One region of the Streptomyces sp. NPDC058632 genome, then DNA from elsewhere that is predicted to be linked to it. Evidence: riboswitches for the same ligand, from Rfam matches in the RefSeq annotation. Region 1 holds a riboswitch; the other holds the start of a gene.
What was found. Region 1 has a riboswitch for thiamine pyrophosphate ahead of ACFWVE_RS05445 (thiamine ABC transporter substrate binding subunit). Riboswitches for the same ligand answer to the same signal wherever they lie in the genome.

Region 2: linked by a shared signal. The riboswitch ahead of thiC (phosphomethylpyrimidine synthase ThiC) and the one ahead of ACFWVE_RS05445 (thiamine ABC transporter substrate binding subunit) in region 1 are both predicted to bind thiamine pyrophosphate.

The regions. Positions count from the first base shown of each region.
Region 1 covers NZ_JBHXQZ010000008.1:56,908-63,946, forward strand. Annotated here, with positions in the region: gene pyrH (UMP kinase) at 1-692, shown strand, start outside; gene frr (ribosome recycling factor) at 874-1,431, shown strand; gene ACFWVE_RS05435 (phosphatidate cytidylyltransferase) at 1,560-2,567, shown strand; gene rlmN (23S rRNA (adenine(2503)-C(2))-methyltransferase RlmN) at 2,848-3,978, shown strand; TPP riboswitch at 4,027-4,132, shown strand; gene ACFWVE_RS05445 (thiamine ABC transporter substrate binding subunit) at 4,215-5,318, shown strand; gene ACFWVE_RS05450 (ABC transporter permease) at 5,396-6,997, shown strand; gene ACFWVE_RS05455 (ABC transporter ATP-binding protein) at 6,998-7,039, shown strand, end outside.
Region 2 covers NZ_JBHXQZ010000058.1:15,123-22,161, forward strand. Annotated here, with positions in the region: gene ACFWVE_RS21875 (hypothetical protein) at 1-306, shown strand, start outside; gene ACFWVE_RS21880 (VWA domain-containing protein) at 510-2,027, opposite strand; gene thiC (phosphomethylpyrimidine synthase ThiC) at 2,127-3,941, opposite strand; TPP riboswitch at 3,934-4,124, opposite strand; gene ACFWVE_RS21890 (YibE/F family protein) at 4,398-5,924, shown strand; gene ACFWVE_RS21895 (SsgA family sporulation/cell division regulator) at 6,101-6,535, opposite strand; gene ACFWVE_RS21900 (IclR family transcriptional regulator C-terminal domain-containing protein) at 6,633-7,039, opposite strand, start outside.

The DNA.
Region 1 (7,039 bases):
GCGAGGCCTTCTCCGGTGGCGGGGGCCTGGGCGTCGACCCCGACGTGGTGCACGCCATCGCACGCGAGATCGCGGCGGTCGTCCGTGACGGCGCGCAGATCGCCATCGTCATCGGCGGCGGCAACTTCTTCCGCGGCGCGGAACTCCAGCAGCGCGGCATGGACCGGGCCCGCTCGGACTACATGGGCATGCTCGGCACCGTGATGAACTGCCTCGCGCTCCAGGACTTCCTGGAGAAGGTGGGCGTGGACTGCAGGGTCCAGACCGCCATCACCATGGGCCAGGTCGCCGAGCCCTACATCCCGCTGCGGGCCGTACGACACCTGGAGAAGGGACGCGTGGTCATCTTCGGCGCCGGCATGGGCATGCCGTACTTCTCCACCGACACCACCGCCGCCCAGCGCGCCCTGGAGATCGACGCCGAGGCACTGCTGATGGGCAAGAACGGCGTGGACGGGGTCTACGACTCCGACCCGAAGGCCAACCCCGACGCGGTGAAGTTCGACCACCTCGGGTACGGCGAGGTCATCACACGTGATCTGAAGGTCGCCGACGCCACGGCCGTCACCCTGTGCCGCGACAACAAGCTCCCCATCGTCGTCTTCGAACTGCTGGCGGAGGGCAATATCGCGCGCGCCGTCAAGGGTGAGAAGATCGGCACGCTGGTGGGTGACCCGACGTACCGGAAGTGACCGGACCACAAGCACCCGTCCGAGGGGCGACACCTCCGGGGGACGGACGGGACGGACCGGGCCGGGGGATGGACAATGTCCCACCGGTCGGGAACCGTGCAGGAAGAAGACGCGACGCAGCCGGCCGTTGCCCCGACAGGGAACCGCGGCCGGGCCTACTCAAGACACGCAGGAGCAAGTGGTGATCGAAGAGACCCTCCTCGAAGCCGAGGAGAAGATGGAGAAGGCCGTCGTGGTCGCCAAGGAGGACTTCGCCGCGATCCGCACCGGCCGTGCGCACCCGGCGATGTTCAACAAGATCGTGGCCGACTACTACGGCGCGCCGACGCCGATCAACCAGCTGGCCTCGTTCTCCGTGCCCGAGCCGCGCATGGCCGTGGTGACGCCGTTCGACAAGAGCGCGCTGCGCAACATCGAGCAGGCGATCCGCGACTCCGACCTGGGAGTCAACCCGAGCAACGACGGCAACATCATCCGCGTGGTGTTTCCCGAGCTGACCGAGGAGCGCCGCCGCGACTACATCAAGGTGGCCAAGGCCAAGGCCGAGGACGCCAAGGTCTCCATCCGTTCCGTGCGCCGCAAGGCCAAGGACGCCATCGACAAGATGATCAAGGATGGCGAGGTCGGCGAGGACGAGGGACGCCGTGCGGAGAAGGAGCTCGACGACACCACCGCGAAGTACGTCGCCCAGGTGGACGAGCTCCTGAAGCACAAGGAAGCGGAACTGCTCGAGGTCTGATGAACGACTCTTCCTGGGGGGCGCCGCCACAGGCCGGGTACTGGGGGCCGCCCGACCAGGGGCCCGTCCAGGAAGCCGGCCCGGCGGGTTCCCCGTACGATGCGCACTACGCGCAGCAGACTCGCCCCATGCCCATCGTGCCCGACGAACCCGAACACGGCGGTGACCAGGACGCGGATCAGGGGGCTGCTCGGCTGAGCGGCTCCCTGTTCCGAGACGAGACGACGCGGGCGCGCCCCCACCTCGGGGAGATGCCGTACCACCCGCAGAATCCGGAGTCCATGTCCGACGCCCCGCAGCCGGTGCCCCCACCGCGGAAGAAGACCGCGGGGCGTGATCTGGGTGCTGCGATAGGTGTCGGCGTCGGCCTCTGTGCGCTGGTCGTCGTCTCGTTGTTCATCGTGAAGGCCGTCTTCGTCGGCGTTGTCGCCGTCGCCATAGTGGTGGGCCTGCGGGAGCTGACGAAGCGGCTCGAGGAGCGCAAGGGCATCAAGGCGCCGTTCGTGCCGCTCGCGGCCGGCGGGGCGGCCATGATCGTCTCCGGGTACGTCTGGGGCAGCGACGGCGCCTGGATGGCCGTGGCGCTCACCGCGCTGGCGGTGCTGGTCTGGCGGATGGCCCAGCCGCCCGAGAACTACCTCAGGGATGTCACGGCGGGGGTCTTCGCCGCGTTCTACGTGCCGTTCCTGGCGACCTTCGTGTCGATGATGCTGGCCGCGGACGACGGGTCCTGGCGGGTGCTGACGTTCATAGTGATCACGGTCGTCGCCGACACCGGCGCGTACGCCGTCGGCTGGCGGTTCGGCACGCACAAGCTCGCCCCGCGCATCAGCCCCGGCAAGACCCGCGAGGGCCTGCTGGGCGCGGTCGGGTTCGCCATGGTGGCGGGCGCACTGTGCATGCAGTTCCTGATCGAAGGCGGCACCTGGTGGCAGGGGCTGCTGCTCGGCCTCGCGGTCTCGGTCAGCGCCACCCTCGGCGACCTGGGTGAATCCATGATCAAGCGGGACCTCGGCATCAAGGACATGGGCACACTGCTCCCGGGGCACGGCGGCATCATGGACCGGCTGGACTCGCTGCTGCCGACGGCGCCGGTGGTGTGGTTGCTGTTGGTGGTGTTCGTCGGCTCGGGGTGAGGGAAGGCCACGGTGCCGCGCGGCGGTAGCCGCACGTGGGTACGGTATGGACCGGCTGGACTCGCTGCTGCCGACGGCGCCGGTGGTGTGGTTGCTGTTGGTGATCTTCGTCGGCTCGGGTTGACGGTCATCAGGTACGCTGGAAGGGCCTGCGGCACTGGCTGCGGGCCCTTTTCACATTCCCCCGCCGATGCGGGGGTGTCCCGACGGTACGGCCATGCCGGAGCCAGGAGACCTGAGCCCTCCCCGCCGATACGGGGGTGCCGTAGGACCCGTCGTCATGAGGAGTTGCCCGACCGTGGCCCGTCCTGCTCCCGGTGAGCTCGCCTTCGTCGCCCCCCGCGGAGCGAAGAAGCCGCCGCGGCACCTTGCCGACCTCACGCCCGCCGAGCGCAAGGAGGCGGTCGCAGCGGCCGGTGAGAAGCCGTTCCGGGCGAAGCAGCTCTCGCAGCACTACTTCGCGCGGTACGCGCACGACCCGGAGCAGTGGACCGACATTCCCGCCGGTTCCCGGTCCAAGCTGCAGGAGGTGCTGCTTCCGGAGCTGATGTCGGTGGTCCGGCATCTGTCCACCGACCAGGGCACCACCCGCAAGACGCTGTGGAAGCTGTTCGACGGGACGCTCGTCGAGTCGGTGCTCATGCGCTACCCGGACAGGGTGACGATGTGCATCAGCTCGCAGGCGGGCTGCGGCATGAACTGCCCGTTCTGCGCGACCGGGCAGGCCGGTCTCGACCGGAACCTGTCCACCGCGGAGATCGTGCACCAGATCGTGGACGGGATGCGGTCGCTGCGGGACGGGGAGGTCCCCGGTGGGCCGGCGCGGCTGAGCAACATCGTCTTCATGGGGATGGGCGAGCCGCTCGCCAACTACAACCGGGTCGTCGGCGCCATCCGCCGCCTGACCGACCCCGAGCCGGACGGTCTCGGGCTGTCCCAGCGCGGGATCACCGTGTCGACGGTCGGGCTCGTGCCGGCGATCAACCGGTTCTCCGACGAGGGCTTCAAGTGCCGCCTCGCCATCTCCCTGCACGCGCCCGACGACGAACTGCGCGACACCCTCGTCCCCGTGAACACGCGGTGGAAGGTGCGCGAGGTCCTGGACTCCGGGTTCGAGTACGCGGCCAGGTCCGGGCGGCGGCTGTCCATCGAGTACGCGCTGATCCGGGACATCAACGACCAGGCGTGGCGCGGTGACCGGCTCGGGCGGCTGCTGAAGGGCAAGCCCGTGCACGTCAACCTCATCCCGCTCAACCCGACGCCCGGCTCCAAGTGGACCGCCTCGCGGCCCGAGGACGAGAAGGCGTTCGTGGACGCGATCGCCTCGCACGGTGTGCCGGTGACGATCCGGGACACCCGTGGACAGGAGATCGACGGGGCCTGCGGTCAGCTCGCCGCGAGCGAGCGGTAACCTGACCGGCACAGGAACAACAACTGCATACCGGGCCATCACACGTTCATATTCCGACAGGGGAGCGCCACAGCGCTGAGAGTGCGGCATCGGCCGCAGACCCTCCGAACCTCGCCCAGGTCATTCTGGGTAGGGAGATCGGTCATCACTCGAGCTGTTGCGCCCTGCCCGGGACACCCGCAGGGGTCCCGGGCAGGGCCGCGTCTCTTCCTGGTCACCCCCAGGAGGAAATACCGGTGAACATCACCAAGAAGGTCACGAGCCTGGCCGTAGGGCTGGGTCTGGTCACACTGTCCGCCTGTGGTTCCTCGTCCGACGGGTCGGACGGCTCCGGCGGCGACGGCCGAAGCGGCGGCGGTTCGAAGACCGTCACGCTCGTCAGCCACAACTCGTGGGCCGCGTCCGAGGACGTCGTCGCGGCCTTCGAGAAGCAGACCGGCTACCGGCTGAAGGTCCTGGAGGACGGCGACGCCGGGCAGGCCGTCAACAAGGCGATCCTGACCAAGGACAACCCCCAGGGCGACGTCTTCTTCGGCGTCGACAACACCCTGCTGTCCCGCGCCCTCGACAACGGGCTGTTCCAGCCGTACGAGGCGAAGGGCTCCGACCTCGTCCTTCCCGAGTACCGCGCCGACGAGGACAAGCACCGGGTCACCCCCGTCGACACCGGTGACGTCTGCGTCAACTACGACAAGGCATGGTTCGAGGAGCGCGACCTGGCCCCGCCGCGGACCTTCGACGACCTGGCCGAGCCCGCGTACAAGGACCTGCTCGTCACGTCGAACGCCTCCACCTCCTCGCCCGGCCTCGGCTTCGTCCTCGGCACCGCCGCCAAGTACGGCGACGAGAACTGGCAGGACTACTGGAAGAAGCTCAAGGCCAATGGCGTGAAGGTGGTCGACGGCTGGGAGCAGGCCTACAACGAGGAGTTCTCCGGCTCGGCCGGCGGCAAGCAGGCGGGGGGCGACCGGCCGCTGGTGGTGTCCTACGCCTCCTCGCCGCCCGCCGAGGTGATCTACGCCGACCCGAAGCCGAGGACCGCGCCCACCGGTGTCGCCGACGGCACCTGCTTCCGCCAGGTGGAGTACGCGGGGCTGCTGAGCAACGCGCAGAACCCCGAGGGCGGCAAGGCGCTGCTCGACTTCCTGATCAGCAAGCCGTTCCAGGACGACATGCCGCTCAACATGTTCGTCTACCCGGTGCGGGAGGCCGCCCAGGTGCCCGAGGAGTTCGTGGAGTTCGGACCGCAGGCCGAGAACCCCGAGACCATGGACCCGGCGAAGATCGCCGACCACCGTGACCAGTGGATCAAGTCGTGGACCTCGCTCGTCCTGAAGTGAGCCGTCCTGAAGTGAGCCGTCCCGAAGTGAGCCGGGCCGCGGCGCGGCGGCGCGGGGCCGCGGCCCGGCTCGCCCTGATGGTCTTGCCCGTCGCGTTCTTCGCCGTCTTCTTCGCCCACCCCGTCGCCGCGATCGTCGCACGCGGCCTGAGGGCCGACGGGGTCTGGCAGCTCGGGCGGATCGGGGAGGTGCTGGCGCAGTCCGACGTCCGGCAGGTGCTGTGGTTCACCACCTGGCAGGCGCTGGTCTCCACCGCCCTCACCCTCCTGATCGCCCTGCCCGGCGCGTATGTCTTCGCCCGCTTCGACTTCCCCGGCAAGCAGCTGCTGCGGGCCGTGGTCACCGTCCCGTTCGTGCTGCCGACGGTCGTCGTCGGTACGGCGTTCATGGCGCTCGTGGGGCGCGGCGGGCTTCTCGACGAGCTGTGGGGTCTGCGGCTGGACACCACCGTGTGGGCGATCCTGCTCGCGCACGTCTTCTTCAACTACGCCGTCGTCGTACGGACCGTCGGCGGGCTGTGGGGACAGCTCGACCCGCGGCAGGAGGAGGCCGCGCGGATGCTCGGCGCCTCCCGGCTCACGGCCTGGCGGACCGTCACACTGCCCGCGCTGGCCCCCGCCGTGGCAGCCGCCGCGCTGATGGTCTTCCTGTTCACCTTCACCTCGTTCGGTGTGGTGCAGATCCTCGGCGGACCCACCTTCGCCACCCTCGAAGTGGAGATCTACCGGCAGACGTCGGAGATCTTCGACCTGTCCACCGCCGCCGTCCTGACGATGATCCAGTTCGTCGCGGTGGGCGCGATCCTCGCCCTGCACGCCTGGACCGTACGGCGGCGGGAGACCGCGCTGCGGCTGGTGGACGCCTCCCGGACCGCGCGCCGGCCGAGCGGCACCGGGCAGTGGGCGCTGCTCGCCGGGGTCGTCGCCACCGTCGCCGTGCTGCTGCTCCTGCCGCTCGCGGTACTGGTGGAACGGTCCTTCGGCGACGTCGGCCTCGGCCACTACCGGGCACTGACCCACGACGACGGGGGCGTGTTCCTGGTCGCGCCGATCGAGGCGGTCGGCAACTCCCTGCGCTACGCGGTCGCAGCCACCGCCATCGCCGTGGTGATCGGGACCCTGGCGTCCGTCGCGCTCACCCGGCGCGACGCGGGACGGCTGGTGCGGGGCTTCGACGCCCTGCTGATGCTGCCGCTGGGAGTGTCCGCGGTGACCGTGGGCTTCGGGTTCCTGATCGCCCTCGACGAGCCGCCGCTGGACCTGCGCTCCTCCTGGCTCCTGGTGCCCCTCGCGCAGGCACTGGTCGGTGTCCCCTTCGTCGTGCGGACCATGCTGCCCGTGCTGCGGGCCGTCGACATGCGGCTGCGGGAGGCGGCGGCGGTGCTCGGGGCGTCGCCGTGGCGGGTGTGGCGGGAGGTGGACCTGCCGATGGTACGGCGGGCCGTGCTCGTCGCGGCGGGGTTCGCCTTCGCCGTGTCGCTGGGGGAGTTCGGGGCGACGGTGTTCATCGCGCGCCCGGACAACCCGACGCTGCCGGTGGCCGTGGCACGGCTGCTGGGCCGGCCGGGGGAGCTCAACTACGGACAGGCGATGGCCCTGTCGACGATTCTGATGATCGTGTGCGCGGTGGCGCTGCTGCTCCTCGAGCGGCTGCGGACCGACCGGTCCGGGGAGTTCTAGATGCTGCTGAGCCTCGAGGGTGCCACCGTCCGCTTCGGCGGG
Region 2 (7,039 bases), on a different contig from region 1:
GCCCGAAGCGGGCCGTACGGCGAAGCCGACAAGGAGATGACCCTGGCCAGGGAAGCCTGGCACGAGGCACTGCTGGAGCGGGGGATCGTCCCGTTCCTGCGGGACGCGCTCGCCGACCCGGGTACGGCGGCCGCACTGCACTATGCGGCACCGGCCGAACCGGCCGGCCGTATCCCGCATCTCGGTTACGACCGGCCAGGGTTCACCAGCCCCGGCGAGGGTACGAACCGCCGCCGACGCCCGAGCTACTCGAGTCCGGACTACACCAGCCCGGACTTCGGAGGGCCGGAACACAAGCCGGAGTAGCCGAAGCAACCGAATAAGCCGGCCCCACCGGAGCCGGTCGAACCGGATGAACCTGCCGGATGGACCACGGTATTCGGACGGCCCGGCCGTCGGCTTGCGCTCCCTCACCTGCGGAGCCCGTTCCCGAGGCTCCGCACCGAGGGGCGTGAGCCGGGTGCCCGGCGCGCCGCCCTGTGTGCCCTTACCGGCCTGGGCCATGGCGGTCAGGAACGGAGAACGCCCGCCCGGCCCGCTGCGGTGATCCACTGAGGGAACTCGGACAGCAAGCGGTCGTACAACTCCGGGTCCGGCACGGTGCCGATGTCGTCGACGGCAAAGAAGCCGACGTTGTCGACAAGGCGTCCGGGCAGCGTGTCGAACCGCTCCAGCACGCCGTAGTTCGCCCGGCCGAGGCCCACGAACTGCCAGAAGATCGGTTCCTCCACCGCTTCGCGGAGCTCCCGCTCGATCTCTGCGTTCCGGTAGACACCGCCGTCGGAGAAGAACAGCACGAGCGTCGGGGCCGCCGCGGGGCTGTGCCTGACGAACGAGCGGACCTCGGCGATGACCTTCTGCTCCTCGTTCTGGATACCGACCTCCCGCATGTCGACCTGGCTCGGGTCCAGCCCTTTCTTCCGCCCGCGCCGGAAGAGGCTCATCTCTCCCACCCGTACGTGCAGCCGGAGCCATTCGGGCAGCTCGCCCAGGAGCAGGTCCGGCAGCCGCGCCGGATTCGAGGCGAACGTCCAGGCCTGCATCTCACCGTCGTCGTCCAGCTGCGCGGCGACCGCGGCCATACGTTCGACGACGTCCGCCACAACTCCCCTGGAGTACAGGAAGGACATGGAGCCGGAGGCGTCCAGTACGAGGATGACGCGCGCGGTGACCCCGGCGGCCCCGTGCTTACGCAGACTGACTGCCACCTGCTCCTTGCGCAGTGACAGCCGCTTGCGCATGTCCACCGGAAGCCGCTCCTCGCCCTTGGTGAGCCGCGGAGCGGCCGACGGCGCAGAGGACGGAACAGGGTGTCCCGGGGCGGAGGCGGCGGGCGCGCCCGAGGGCTGGGACTGGGACGGGGACTGGGGCGGGGACTGGGTGGCGGGTACTGCCGGCGGGACCGGCGGCACCGCGAGGGCGGCAGGAGGCGTCGTCACGCCGGGTGCCGTGGTGGAGCCGTCAGCCGTCGCGGAGGCCGCTGCCGCCGGGGAAGTGTCGTCCACGGTGATGCCGAAGTCGGTGGCCAGCCCGGCGAGCCCCGAGGCGTACCCCTGCCCCACCGCGCGGAACTTCCACTTTCCCTGGCGCCGGTACAGCTCGCCGCCGATGAACGCGGTCTCCGTCCCGGCCACCATGTCGAACCGGGCGATCTCGGCCCCCACGCCGGCGTCGAGCAGCCTGAGCACCAGTCCCGGCACCTGGCCGAACGTCCCGCCGTCGGACGACGCGCACAGCACGATCCGCTCGACGGCCGGTTCCAGCAGACGCAGGTCCACCTCGATCGTGTCGGTCGCGGCGCCGGCGGCGCTCCGCTTCCCCAGGTGCGTCACGGCGTCGGAGGTGTGCCGCGGCTGGTTGTAGAAGACGAAGTCGCCCTCGTCCCGCACCCGCCCGGTCTCCGTGAGCAGCAGAGCCGACGCATCGATGTCGGGCACACCGGCCCCGGCCGCCCAAGCGAGCTCGACGTGCACCGCCTGGGCATCGACGGGAAGGTTGGACCCCTTGCTCATTGATCTCGCTGTCATGGCATCCAGTCTGCCGACCCGTCCTCCCGGGAGGGGAGGGGGCAGGCCCGAACGGCCCGCCCCCTCGTCCTTCCCGTCCGCTCGTTCGTTCAGTACGTCTCAGTCCGCCAACGGCAGGTACACGCGGTTGCCTGCCTCTGCGAACTCCTTCGACTTCCGCAGCATCCCCTCGGCGATCTCCTCGGCCGACACGCCCTCCGCCGAGGTCCCGCCGAACCGCTCCGTGATACTCCGGCTGATCTTCATGGAGCAGAACTTCGGCCCGCACATCGAGCAGAAGTGCGCAGTCTTCGCGGGCTCCGCCGGCAGGGTCGCGTCGTGGAACTCGCGTGCCGTGTCCGGGTCGAGGGCCAGGTTGAACTGATCCTCCCACCGGAACTCGAAACGCGCGTCGGACAGGGCGTCGTCCCACTCCTGCGCCCCCGGATGCCCCTTGGCGAGGTCGGCGGCATGGGCGGCGATCTTGTAGGTGATGACACCGGTCTTGACGTCGTCACGGTCGGGCAGGCCCAGGTGCTCCTTGGGCGTGACGTAGCAGAGCATCGCCGTACCCCACCAGGCGATCATCGCCGCACCGATACCGGAGGTGATGTGGTCGTACGCGGGCGCGACGTCCGTCGTCAGCGGGCCGAGCGTATAGAACGGGGCTTCATCGCAGATCTCCTGCTGGAGTTCGATGTTCTCCTTGATCTTGTGCATCGGGACATGTCCCGGGCCCTCGATCATGGTCTGCACATTCAAATGCCTGGCGACCCGGTTGAGTTCCCCGAGCGTGCGCAACTCCGCGAACTGGGCCTCGTCGTTGGCGTCGGCGATCGAGCCCGGCCGCAGACCGTCGCCGAGCGAGTAGGTGACGTCGTACGCCGCGAGGATCTCGCAGAGTTCCTCGAAGTTCTCGTACAGGAACGACTCCTTGTGGTGCGCCAGGCACCATGCCGCCATGATCGAGCCGCCGCGCGAGACGATGCCCGTCTTGCGGTGGGCGGTGAGCGGCACATACGCCAGCCGTACGCCCGCGTGGACCGTCATGTAGTCCACGCCCTGTTCGGCCTGTTCGACGACCGTGTCCTTGTAGATCTCCCAGGTCAGCTCCTCGGCCCTGCCGTCGACCTTCTCCAGTGCCTGGTAGAGCGGCACTGTCCCGATGGGGACGGGGGAGTTGCGCAGCACCCACTCCCGGGTGGTGTGGATGTTGCGGCCGGTGGACAGGTCCATGACCGTGTCGGCACCCCACCGGGTCGCCCAGGTCATCTTCTCCACCTCCTCCTCGATGGAGGAGGTCACCGCGGAGTTGCCGATGTTGGCGTTGACTTTCACCAGAAACCGTTTGCCGATGATCATCGGCTCGATCTCCGGATGGTTGACATTGGCAGGCAGCACCGCGCGGCCTGCCGCGATCTCCTCACGCACGACCTCCGGCGACACGTTCTCCCGGATGGCCACGTACTCCATCTCGGGCGTGATCTCGCCGCGGCGTGCGTACGCCAACTGTGTGACCGCCCCGCCCGCGCGGCCCCGGCGCGGCTGACGTGGCCGGCCGGGGAACACCGCGTCGAGATTGCGCAGTCCACCGCGTGGCGAGGTGTGCTTGATCCCGTCGTCCTCGGGGCGGACCGGACGACCCGCGTATTCCTCGGTGTCACCGCGCGCGATGACCCAGTTCTCCCGCAGCGGCGCCAGCCCTCTGCGCACATCGGTGTCGACCAGGGGGTCGGTGTACGGGCCCGATGTGTCGTACAGCGTGACCGACTGCCCGTTGGTGAGGTGCACCTGACGGACCGGCACCCGCAGGTCGGGGCGTGTGCCCTCGACATACACCTTGTGCCAGCCGATGGACTTCCCGTCCTCCTCCCGCACCGACGCTTCCGTCGGATCCTGGGTGGAGGCAGGCGTGCGTGCGTCCTTGTTGGTCATGAGACCTACTCCCTACGCCGGCATTACCCGGTAACAGGTTCAGCGGTCGACGCAGCGGCTTCCGTCCGTCGGCGTTCCGTGTGAAACATCACTCGGACAACGGTGATGTTTCATGTGAAACGTCGCTGGGACAGAGGTCAGCGCCCTCTCAGCCCGGTGCTCCGAGCTCCCGCGTGTACAAAAGGTGCCTCCACGCTAGCGGGAATTCTGGCGCGGTGAACAGAGGGCCCTCGTTGTTCTTGCGATGATCGGGCGGTGACCTCGACGCAGCCTCCCCCGTACCCGCCGCCCGAACCACCCCGCGGCTCCGGCGCCCGAACCGGCGGCGACCGTGGCAGAGGGCCCGCGCCCGACAACGGCCTGAACCGTGGGGAGGACCAGGGAGACGGTCCCGGCTCCGGAGGCTGGTTCGGGCATGGACACGATCCCGGCGAGGCACCTGCGGCACAGAGCCACCTGCCCGGCCGGGTCCCGGCTCACGGGCCGAGGCAGGGCCGGGGAGGGCAAGGCCGAGCCCGCGGCCAGGATCACGGTCCGGGTCATGACCACAGACCGGACCCCGGTGGCGGGGGCCGCGGGCGTGGCCCGAACTCCGGTGACGGACCGAACTCGGGCGGTGGACACGGCGGTCCGCCTCCAGGCGACGGCGGGCACCAGCACAGTCCGGGCTCCGATGGCGGGAACGGCCACGGGCACAGTCACAGCCACGGCCCGGCCGCCCCTGTCTCGAAGCACCTGCGCAAGGTCATCGCGGCGGTCCTCATCCCGTTCGGCGCTGCGGTGCTGATCGGTCTCGCGGTGCTGTGGCCGGGTGGCGCACCCGGCCACGAACGCACCGGTGTCGGCTTCGACCGGCAGACGCAGCAGGCCACGGTCACCAAGGTGGACGAGGTGAGCTGTTCGTCCGTCAACGCGTCCGGAGGCGTCCCGACCGGCGACACCTCGACGGCCGAGGGATCCTCCGCGCAGCAGCAGGCGGACGGCACGTGCAAGAAGGCGACGATCAGGGTCGACACCGGCGACGATGTGGGCCGCACCTTCACCGAGATCGTGCAGCCGGACCAGTCACGGCAGCTGAGCGAAGGCCAGGAGGTCGTGGTCGCCTACGAGCCCTCCGCTCCGAGGGATCTCCAGTACTCGGTCGCCGATGTGAACCGGCGCGTGCCGCTGGCCCTGCTCGCCGGTATCTTCGCGGTCGCCGTCGTGGTCGTCGGACGGCTGCGCGGTGTGATGGCACTGGTCGCACTGGCGGTCAGCTTCCTGGTGCTGAACTTCTTCATCCTGCCCGCGATCCTGCAGGGATCGAACCCCTTGGCCGTGGCGGTGGTGGGGGCGAGCGCCATCATGCTGCAAGCCCTGTATCTCTGCCACGGACTGTCGGCACGCACCTCCGTGGCGGTGCTCGGCACCCTGATCTCGCTGCTGCTGATCGGCATTCTGGGCTCGGTCTTCATCAGCTGGGCAGCGCTGACCGGCGACACCGACGACAACACCGGGCTGATCCACGGCCTCTACCCCGACATCGACATGAGCGGTCTGCTGCTGGCCGGCATCATCATCGGATCACTCGGTGTGCTCGACGACGTGACGGTCACGCAGACGTCGGCCGTCTGGGAACTGCACGAGGCCAACCCGTCGATGGGCCGGCGCGGACTGTATCGCGCGGGCATCCGCATCGGCCGCGACCACATCGCGTCCGTCGTCAACACCCTGGTCCTCGCCTACGCGGGCGCCGCGCTGCCCTTGCTGCTGCTGTTCTCCATCGCACAGAGCAGTGTGGGGACGGTCGCCAACAGCGAGCTGGTGGCGCAGGAGATCGTGCGTACGCTGATCGGCTCGATCGGTCTGGTCGCCTCGGTGCCGGTCACCACGGCGCTGGCCGCCCTGGTGGTCTCGGCCGACCGTCCGACGGCTCAGGCGGCCGAGGAAGGCGTCCGGGCGGCTCCGGCACGCGGCGGGCGGGGCAGGCGCCGCAAGCACTGACCCGTTGCGCCGGACCGCACCGTCGGCTCGTGACCGTCCGCGGTCCCTCCCCCGGCGACCCGCCCTCCGACAGCCGGCCACCAGGGCGGCCCGGTCCCCGTTGCGGAAGCGTTCCTGCACGGTGCGGCGGAACGTGCTGGCTCGTTCCGCCACCGGCTACCCGGTGGCGGAACGCTTCACCCGGCGCCCTGCTCCGCCAGGATGCGGTCCAACGCATCGTCGAGATGGGCGTCGAAGTCGGCGAGCGCCCCTTCCTGGCCCAGCGGCACCAATTTGTCGGTGCGGTCGAGGAAGGCCACGAGCGGCGCCGTCGACGAGCGGAACAGCGCGTGGTCACCGCCGACCTGAAGCCGGATCAACACCTCGCCCAGGGCGTCGGGGTCGACCGGCGATACGCGTACGTCACCCTCGCCGCATGGTCTGCCCACGCCGTCGATCAGCAGCTCCCGGCCGAACGCCCAGGTCACCGGCGCGTCACCGGGAAGATGGAAGGTCAGCCGTACGGCGTAGGGATCACAGGTGTCGTAGCGGAGCTCCACCGGGATACGGAAGGACAGCTCCTCCGACACGAGAAAGCTCATCATGACCTCTGCCTGCACGGACTCGCGCATCGCCTACCCCGTCTTCGCTACGGACCGGCCGGGAATGGACCCCTGGCACTAGGTGAATCTTGCTCAACGTACACGGTAAATCACAAGGAGTAAGTTTTCAGATGCTGATAGAGAGCGCCAACGGCCCCAGCAGACGGCCCACTTCCGTCTGCAACTGCTGGGCGGCAGGGCGCAGCCGGTGGACCTGATGCACCGGCAGAGAGACGGCGACCGTCGCGGCCGTGGCACCGGCTGTGATGGGGACGGCCGCGCACACCGTGCCCAGCGCGTACTCCTGACGCGCGAACACCGGCTCCATGCGACGCGTCCGCTCCAGACGCCGGAGCAGGCTGTGCCCGTCGCGCACGGTGTACGGCGTGACAGGCTGCACGGGGTAGCGGTCGAGGTGGTCCCGGCGGGCGGCCTCGTCGAGCTGGGAGAGCAAGCACTGCCCGATGGCGTGCGCATGACCGGTCGCGCGGAAATCGGCCCGTTCCTGGACCGCGGGATGGCCCGGGGTGTCGG